One region of the Emticicia sp. MM genome, then DNA from elsewhere that is predicted to be linked to it. Evidence: riboswitches for the same ligand, from Rfam matches in the RefSeq annotation. Region 1 holds a riboswitch; the other holds the start of a gene.
What was found. A riboswitch is a leader RNA that binds a small molecule or an ion and turns the genes downstream of it on or off. The one in region 1 is predicted to bind thiamine pyrophosphate.
Positions count from the first base shown of each region.

Region 2: another riboswitch for thiamine pyrophosphate. It lies ahead of A6M55_RS01605 (class I SAM-dependent methyltransferase); the one in region 1 lies ahead of A6M55_RS00795 (TonB-dependent receptor).

Region 1 covers NZ_LXHX01000005.1:79,731-84,710, reverse strand. Annotated here, with positions in the region: gene A6M55_RS00800 (Gfo/Idh/MocA family protein) at 1-556, shown strand, start outside; gene A6M55_RS00795 (TonB-dependent receptor) at 629-2,794, opposite strand; TPP riboswitch at 2,922-3,020, opposite strand; gene A6M55_RS00790 (hypothetical protein) at 3,172-3,468, shown strand; gene A6M55_RS00785 (ribonuclease domain-containing protein) at 3,486-3,935, shown strand; gene A6M55_RS00780 (barstar family protein) at 3,987-4,409, shown strand; gene A6M55_RS00775 (GNAT family N-acetyltransferase) at 4,420-4,917, shown strand; gene A6M55_RS00770 (DUF2911 domain-containing protein) at 4,971-4,980, opposite strand, start outside.
Region 2 covers NZ_LXHX01000012.1:16,144-21,123, reverse strand. Annotated here, with positions in the region: gene A6M55_RS01620 (Trm112 family protein) at 1-174, opposite strand, end outside; gene A6M55_RS01615 (thiamine phosphate synthase) at 179-790, opposite strand; gene A6M55_RS01610 (AIR synthase family protein) at 787-1,839, opposite strand; gene A6M55_RS01605 (class I SAM-dependent methyltransferase) at 1,839-2,564, opposite strand; TPP riboswitch at 2,669-2,759, opposite strand; gene A6M55_RS01600 (alpha/beta fold hydrolase) at 2,941-3,747, shown strand; gene A6M55_RS01595 (DUF6157 family protein) at 3,799-4,212, shown strand; gene A6M55_RS01590 (DoxX family protein) at 4,215-4,980, opposite strand, start outside.

The DNA.
Region 1 (4,980 bases):
TGATGTTTGTCCACCTTCGGCGGCCATTCACCTTAAATTTCCGAATCCTTCGAGCAAAACCCATAAAGAATTGAGCTTATCTTGGTACGATGGCGGTATTCGCCCCCGCTTACCCGAAGGCTGTGATTATGAAAAGGTATTTGCCAATATTGATGGGGGAATCATGTTTATTGGCTCAAAAGGCGTAATTGCTTGTGAGCTTTTCGGGAATAATCCTAAAGTATATATCAATGGTAAATTGGCTGCAGTAAAACTACCTGCACCGAAGCGACCGTTGGTAGAGGGTGATGTAAACGGACATCAACAACAATGGGTAAAAGCTTGTAAATCTGGTTTTGGCACTTATACAAGTTCATCTTTCGATCAAGCCGGCCCTCTAACTGAAATTGTATTGATGGGTAATTTAGCCGTAAGATCTTTCTTACTCCGTGATGCTAAAAATAAGTTTATTGGACGTAAAAAATTATTCTGGGACGGCAAGAATATGAAGATTACTAATTTTGATGAAGCCAACGCATTCGTAAAGCGAAATTATCGCGAAGGAGGTTGGATTTAAACAAAAAACGTCGGCATGGCTTTGAGCCATGCCGACGTTGAAATTTGACGTTGAAATTTACTGATAGAAATCTTATAACCTTATCTTCACCGCCAACAAGAAGTTTGTACCCGCTTGCGGATAATAGAAATTCTCGGTAGTTACTTGTTTATCATAAATATAGCTGTAAGTGTATCCATTCGACTCATATAAATGATTGAAAATATTATTTACTAATAAGCTAAAAGTCATTTCTTTCAAAAACTTTGGTTTAATGGTATAATTCGCTCTTACATCATTCACAAAAAAAGCATTGAGGCTACGATTATCATCACCTGTATTATCCATAAATTGTTTACTCACATACTTAGTCATCCAAGCCAATTCTACATTTTTCACTGGAGCAAAAGAAAGTTGTCCACCAGCAATCAGATTTGGTGAAAACGAAATATCTGTTTTCGAAAATTTATTGATTTTGTCGGCATCTCCATCATAGTTCACGATGGTTTCACTGAAGTTTTTAATTTTATTTTGACTAAAAGTCGCATTACCCGACAAGGTCCACTTTGGAGCAAATTTCCAATTTGCCATTAATTCAATACCTGCTCGGTAGCTTTCAGGTACGTTAACTCTAATCGCCTCGCCTACACCATTGACTTGCCCTGTTAATACTAATTGATTCTTGTAATCCATGTAATAGAAATTCGCATCAAAACTTACTTTCGAACCCGCTGTGCGGTATCCTACTTCTAAATCACGAAGTGTTTCGGCCAATGGTGCTTTTGGAGCATTATCTACAAAGTCTTGGCGACTTGGTTCTTTATTTCCAATGGCATACGAAGCATACACAGCCGATGTTTTGCTCAACTGGTAATTCACCCCAAACTTTGGATTAAAAAACTTATAATCAGTCTTCTGTGTAATGTCTTGGCGTTTATCACCCAAACCTTTCATATCATAGGCCACTGTTCTGTACTGCAAATCAGCAAAAAAGTTCAAGGCATCATTCACTTGGTAATACCCTTTGGCATAAATATTAAAATCGGTTTTTATTGAATGACTTTCGTACCAACGATAACGAATATTAGAGGTTGAAGCATTTTTTGCCCAAATAATTTCACCAAAGTGGTTTCCATCATATTTATTCCAGCCACCACCAATATTTGCTGAGAATTTCTTATTCGATTGATAATCAAAAGAATAAACCCCGCCATAAAAATCATTATCTAACCACTTACGACGAACCAAATCAGTACGTTTAATGGTTTGCCCTCCAATAACTACATCTGGTAAACCATAAGTAGAATATTTATCATCTGGTCTGAACTGCTCATAAAAACCACGTCCTTTCGTATAATGAAGTGTAGGGTTAAAAGTCCAATGCTGATTCAATTTAAAAGATGAAATCAACTGATAATGGTCTTGTTGATAATCATCTACTTGATTATCATAAGTGTAAGGATTGTAGGTACGATTTGTTTTCAATAAACTTTCGGGTACACCTTCCCAAGCTTGGTAGGTTTTCTCTTTTCCTGAAAAGACATTCAATCTTACAAAATTATTTTTACCATAATATCCGCCCGAAACATAAAACGATTTAAGGTCAGATGAAGCACGGTCGATGTATCCATCAGAAGTAAGTTTTGATAAACGAGCATCTACTACAAACGAACCACTTTCTGATTGATTTTTCAATAAACCTGTACTAGCTAAAATATTTGTTTTGAGCGTATTAAAAGAACCTACCGAAAAATTAGTTTCACCATAAGCATTTGGTTCGTAGCCCAAAGTATTAATATTGATACTCGCCCCAAAAGCTCCTGCTCCATTGGTCGAAGTTCCAACGCCACGTTGTACTTGAATACTTTGTGCCGATGACGCAAAATCAGGCATATTTACCCAATAAGTACCTTGTGATTCCGAATCGTTGTAAGGAATACCATTTAAGGTTATATTGATACGTGTTGGGTCGGTTCCGCGAATACGAATACCCGTATAACCGACACCCGCACCAGCATCAGAACTGACAACCACTGAAGGTAGTTGATTAAGTAAAAAAGGCATATCTTGACCTAAATTTACTTTTTTGATGTCTTTCTGATAAACATTGGTGAAAGCCATACCAGTTTTTTCGTTGGCACGAGTAGCACTTACTACGACTTCGTTTAGTTCACGAATCTTGGTTGAATCTTGGGCGTTAATTACCAGCCCCAAACTAGAAGCAATAAATAAAAGGATAAATGTTGTTAGTTTTTTCATTGAGTTTGAAATTTATAACAACAGGTAAAGGAGTAAAAACCTGCAGACAGCGTACCATCTTGTTGGTTTAACATAAATTAATTTTGGTAATCGTATAAGCAATTTATCAGGAGGTCATGAATTTCCTAATAGCAAAGCTCTCTTTTCCCTGCGGCGGCATTATCCGTGTACAGGTACGATGGGTATAATCTCAGCCCGTTGTATTAAGGCACCCCTTTTTGAGATAAGTACTGCAAAATAAACGTTTTTTTTGCAAATGTTGTTTATATTAGTGTGGAAATTTAGTACGAAAATAAGTTTACAGTGTAGAAACTTACTGATTATTAGATTTTTACGATTTACTTAATTGCATTTTAATAAAAGCCCTTTAGCATATTATGAGCCAATTTATGGTTGAGTTTGATTTACCAAACCCATTTCCCGAAGCATTTATGATGAAAATACCGAGTCAAAGATTGGTAATTAATCAAATGCTTGAAGATGGGAAAATCCAATCTTATGCACTTTCAATAGAGCGTGATCGCCTTTGGTGCGTAGTGAATGCCGATGACGAATTAGACGTTTTAAGAATCATTGGAGAATTTCCATTAATTGATTACATGAAGCACACCATCACCGAACTCATGTTTAATAATGCCGTAGTGATGAAAGTACCTGCTTTTTCTTTGAATTAAATTATTGATTTCAAACTGTGAAACAAACATTTAAGTACATTTTACTGGGCTTGATGTTGGTGAGCCAAATAGTAGTAGGCTGCCGACAAGCAAGTAAACAAGAGTCGTTTAAAGCCACTGAACCTACATCTGAGAAAGTGGCAGTTGATAATACAGACAAAGTACAAAAGCCTAATTATCAAGCACAAAAGCAAAGCAAAATTCCGAAAAAAGTTTATGAGGTTTTGAATTATGTGAAAGAAAACGGAGTTGCTCCAGATGGCTATGTTGGTGGTCGAAAATTTGGAAACTACGAAAAGATTCTACCTCAAAAAGATGATAGTGGGCGGAGAATTAATTACCAAGAATGGGATGTAAACCCTAAAAAACAAGGAAAAAATCGAGGAGCCGAAAGGCTGGTAACTGGTTCGGATGGACGGGCCTATTATACCAACAATCACTATAAAAGTTTCGTTGAAATTAAGTAAAAGTTTCGCTTTTAACCCTAATATACATTTCAACTTACCCAATATTCCTTTATGTCAAATTTTCTTATTACAAATAACTTAGATTCTTTACAAGGTTATCAAATTATTACAATCGATGGCCAAAAAGCACATACCTTGCGTGGCTTTTATGAGGAAATGGCCAAAGGCTTGCAATTTCCTGAATATTTTGGGTTTAACCTCGACTCGTTTGATGAAATGCTCAACGACCTTTCGTGGCTCGATCAAGAGAAAATTGCCATTTATATTACCAATTCTGAATTATTTGTTGAGAAAGAACGCAATCCTGACAAATTACCCACTTTACTCGATTTATTAGATGCCACTTGTGAAGATTGGAAATGGGTAGAGGAAGATGATGATGTAAAGAAAAAAGATTTAGTAGTCGTTTTCTCACCGAGCGAGCGAATCACAAAACTACTTGATAGTCAGGAAATTAGTTATGAATTAAGGTAATTATAACCCAATGCCTCAAGACTATACTCTTCGTCAATGGCGGCTAGGCGATGAAGAATCGCTCGTTCGAAATGCCAATAATTATAAGATTTGGAAGAACCTTAAAGATATTTTCCCAAACCCTTATACCATAGAAGATGCTGGGGCTTGGGTAAGAATGGCCACCGATTCGGAAGAAACTTTTGCCATTGTCATTGATAATGAAGCAGTTGGTGGTATAGGAATTTTGCTCAAAGAAGATATTTACCAAAAAAATGCCGAAATAGGTTATTGGCTCGGGGAGGACTATTGGGGTAAAGGTATTATTTCATCAGCTATACCCAAAATTGTTGATTATACATTCAAAAAATACGATATCCACCGCATCTATGCTGGTGTTTTTGAGTATAATTTGGCTTCCATGCGAGCGTTAGAAAAAGCGGGTTTCGAGAAAGAAGCCATTTTAAAGGAGTCTTTATTTAAAGAAGGACATTTTTATGATGAACATATTTATGTAAAATTCAAATAATAAGAAAAAGGGGCTCTTTAATTGATAACCCCTTTTTCTTATTCAATATCCCTTTACAATCTA
Region 2 (4,980 bases), on a different contig from region 1:
AGCATCGGGTATCATAATCGGCACTCCATGAATGATTGGATACAAACGCTTACAATTTGGACAAGTGATAAGCCCTTCATGAATGATGTTATTTTCTTTTTCGGTGAAAACCTGAATTGAAAGTTCAGATTTATCAAATGGGCAACATAATTTATCAAAAAAACTTTTGGTCATGACTTTAATGGTTTAAGATTTCTGAATAATTCAATACTACTTCGGTTGGATTTTCGGCGTCCATAATGGCCGATACCAAGGCAATACCATCGAATTGTAATTCTTTGAGATTCGGAATCGTATTTTGATTAATTCCCCCCGCTAAAAATACTTTTCGACTAAAAAACTCGCGAGTTTTGTCAATAGTATCAAAACTAACAAGCTCGCAACTATTACTGGTTTTCGATGGAAATATTGAGCAATACGAAATATAATCCAACGAATTTTGCTCAGCCCAAATGAGTTTTTCGGTTTCGTTTGAACAAGTGAGTCCCCAAATTAAATCTGGTCGTTTTTGTCGGTATTCTTGTATCATTTCGTTGGGAAAATCAAGATGAATTCCATCAAAACAAGTCAAATCAAGGCAATCTTGACCTTCATTAAGAATCAAAGGCACACCTCCCAACTTTGTGAGTTGATGGATAGTTTCAATGATTTCGATTTTATTAGCTACCTTTTGCCAATTATTCCATAATTGCACGGCAAAAATACCACCTTTCAGAGCCATCTCAATTTTATCAAGCAAAACACTTTGTTCGATGGCTGGGTCGGCGATGAGATAAATGCTTTTTTTCATTTCCAACCACGTTTGAATGCCTCAAAAAATGCTGCCCAGTAAGGGTCCGTTTCGTGGTAAGTCATTGGCTTAACTTCATCATTTTCAACCATCCTATGGCCTTCTTCTAATGCTGTGAAACTCCCAATCGTACAGGCCTCGATATTGTTCTCATGTAAAGTATTGATTACCAACTCTTCGTATTGATGCTGAACCGAAATAATCATTGAACCCGCTCCAATACAATAACGAGGGTCAAATGAAAAAACTTCGCAAACTGAGCTGACAATTGGTGAAATATTGAGCCTATCTGCCTGAATTTCAATACCTAAACCACTTGCGATTGCCATCTCGAAAGCTGCACCTAACACACCACCCTCCGTAACATCATGCATCGCATTCACCACATTCTGTTGTTGATTAAGTTTATTGATAACCAATGCTTCATTCAAGACAGAGGTATGATAAAACAATTCTTCCGCTTTTTGTGCTACTTCAGTGCCTAATTTCTGACGAATAGTCTTTGGAAAGGACATCGCCAAAATAGATACAGATGACATCGCACATTGTTTGGTCATAATGATTGAATCACCAATTTGAGCGTTATTCGAAGTAAGTATTTGTTTTTGCGGAGCAATAGTTATCAATGTTCCACCACCCGAAATGGTCGAGTTTTGGCCTTCAATTGTGCCGGTGTGTCCGCCCGTAATTGCAACGCCAATTTCCTTACAAAACTTATCAATGTATTGCCAATATTCTCTAAACTGAGCATCGGAGATACTAGTTGGTAAGTTAAGTACCGTTTGTAAATACATTGGAGCAAAACTGGTGGTAGCGATGTCGTTGGCCATCAGATGCACCGAAAGCCACGCTGATTCCTGCAAACCCAAAGTAGGGATTAAGCTCAGTGGGTCAGAGGTAAGAGCCATGGCCATATTGTTTGGCAATTCTACAAGTGCCACATCGACACCAAAATTTGGCCCAATAACAACTTCTTTACGCTTAAAGCCACTATTAGGTAAGATAACTTTTTTAAAGTATTCTTCGTTGATTTTTCCTATATTTTCCATTAATCCACATCATTGAATCGTACAAACAAACCAAAAAAATCGCCATAAGGTACGTGCCATTCTTGCACAGGAAACCATTCGGGTAGGCCAGTTGCTTGCCACTCAATGGTATAGCTACGTCCTTCAAGTGCTTCATGGATTTTTCGGGTAAGCATTTCAGGCGTGTAGAAAGTAGCAGTTACGTAGAACGGATTTTTCCCAAAGGCTTCTTGCACTCTTCGTCGAACCACTTTTGGAGAATTACGATTCATCATTCCGAAGGCAATTCCATATTTGCCCACTCTTGCAGCTTCACGAATTACCTGCACGGGGTCACGGTAATATTCAAAGGTGGTAATAAACGCAAGTGCATCAAAAGTGTGGTCTTTGAAAGGCATAAAATGAGAATCAGCCCAGACAAGATTTCCACCAAAAAGATGAACGGCCTGCCCCAACATAAAAGGAGAGATATCACCACCCGAAGCATCAATGCCAATTTCTTTCCACCAACGGGTAAAACGGCCAGTTCCGCAACCAAATTCGAGTAGTGTTTTAATTCTTGGGTCAGACTTCACGAATCTACCCATAATTTTCTTTTGCCAAACTTCGGCTCGTTTGTAGCGGCCTTCGTACCAAAGTTCGTAGGTATCGGTGTGTTCACGGTTAAAAAACCATTCTTTTCGGCCCTGCCAATTGCGGAGTGGTGGCTTCACCAAACTTTTTTCGCTTAGTTCTAATTCTTCCATAATAGTTTTGATAAAAATAAACCTCATTTCTGCACTGAATGCTCGAAATGAGGTCTCAAAACGTATATAGATTAGATAAAGCTCTAAGGCTACTCTTCTCAATATCTTATTGGCTCCTGCATTCCTACGCTGGTATTAACCAGTTCAGGTTCTCGGGTATCATCTCAGCTTTTTACAGCACCCCGTGCATGAAATATATTACAAATGTAATCATCAATTGAAATAAATATAGAAAAAACTCATTTTATTATTTGTTTATTAGTAAACTCCGTTAGTCAAATCTTTTATGTACCTTCAATGTCTAAATCGACCAAAATAAGTTTGACTTTGTGAATATGCTCTAACTTGCATACTCTTTTCGCCCCAATTTAAAATTATGAAACGCTTAATACCATTAAATCTTCTTGGTGTGATATTCATTCTCCTTATTTCTTCATTTGGATTTGCCCAGAATTTCAAATATTATCAAGCTCCCGACAAAATTAGAATTGCCTATACTGATTCGGGTTCGGGAAAGGTCGTTGTGCTTTTACATGGATTTATCAATACAGGTGCAAATTGGCGAAAAACAGCCCTGTATAAAGATCTTTTGAAGAATGGCTATCGTGTAATCGTCCCTGATTTAAGAGGGAACGGACATTCCGATAAACCTCATGAAGATAAATTTTATACAAATGATATCGAAACAAAAGACGTGATAGGGATTCTTACTAACTTAAAAATAAAATCTTATGAAGTAGTCGGCTACTCAAGAGGAGCCATTGTTGCAGCAAAATTAATTACGAAGGATAAACGTGTGGTAAAAGTAGTTTTAGGCGGTATGGGGCAGCATTTTACAAATCCAAATTGGGATAGAAGACTAATGTTTGCGGCCGCTTTTAACGGAAAATTTCATCTATATCCCGAAGCTCAGGGTGCAGTAAAATATGCCAAATCTATTAATGCTGATACAGTAGCTCTGGGGCTTTTACAAAAGTATCAACCCGTCACTACGCCAAAGGAATTGAAAAAATTCAGCAAACCAGTCTTAATTATTGCAGGTGATGAAGATAAAGATAACGGCAACCCAGAAGTTCTACAAACTTACTTTAGAGATGCAAAATTGAGTATTGTAAAGGGTAATCATAATATTACCTATAATACTGAAGCATTTTCGGCTGAAATTATAGGCTTTCTAAAATAATTACTGACATAGGGTTGACAGTAAGCAGTGTTTCCTTTAAAGAAAAATTTCATGAAAATACATACGACCAATTACGAATCGACATTAATTGCCATAGCCGATGACTGCCCAGCCAACACTGGCGAAATGCCTCCACATAAAGGAGATAAAAAATCGGTAGCCAATTTGCAGTTTGATATACTTCGGAAACACCCTTATAAATATACTTCAGATGATATAATTTTTCAGGTATTCGCCGAAAGAAACGACCTTACAGAAAAAGAATTAACCGAAGCTCGTACGGCATTTTTCTCAAAAGGACAAGCATGCTTACGAACCTCGCCACTTACTAAAAGGTATGGCTGGGGTGTACACCACAATGAACAAGGTAAAGTTGCCATTTATGCCTGCGATTCGAGCGAATACGAAAAGTTATTGAATGATAAATCTACAACAGTTGTAAAAGCCATGCGGTCAAGTCGATGATATTACTTGTTATAAGGCACTTCATTTATCCAATGAAAACCACGACTAGTGAGAATGAAATTTCGGTGTTTCATTTTCTTCATGGCCACTCGAATCGAATCAGATTTGATTTTTCCTTGCAACATTAATGTTTCCGCATCTGGTTGTGAATACGTAAAAGTGTATTGCGTAGTATCGGTGATAGGAGCAGCATAGTCTGTCATGCGTAAAATGTGTTTAACAGAATCAAGCGTAAAATTGGCTCGTTTACGCAGACCATCGTCATTCGTTACATAAAGCATATCATATGCACCACGGCGGTCGATAAATACTTCTTGCAAGCGTAGAGTGTCAGTTTCAGAAACAGTATTATTTCGTTCGAATCTTTCAACTTTATAAGGCCCATAAATTAAAGATTTTGGAGTATCTATATCTTTGGCTGTAGTAAAGTTTTCATAAAAACCCATTACACCTACTATTCCTAAAAATATTGTTTTTAGAACAATTCTGCCATATTTATACCATTTTCTTCCTTCAAAAACCTTTATTTCTTCTGCAGACTGAGTAGGTTTATTAGCCACAAAAAACAGCCATAAGCGTTTAGCATCAGCAGCTAACAAATACACACACATGAGCAATAAAGTGAAAGAAAAGATTTTCACGGGTACATCATAAAAGACATTCATCATGAAAACATTGAGCATAATGCTCGCACTCATGACTGCACCTAAAGTTGTGGTTCTACGGAAAATTAATAATCCCCCTCCTATCACTTCCATGAGTCCACCA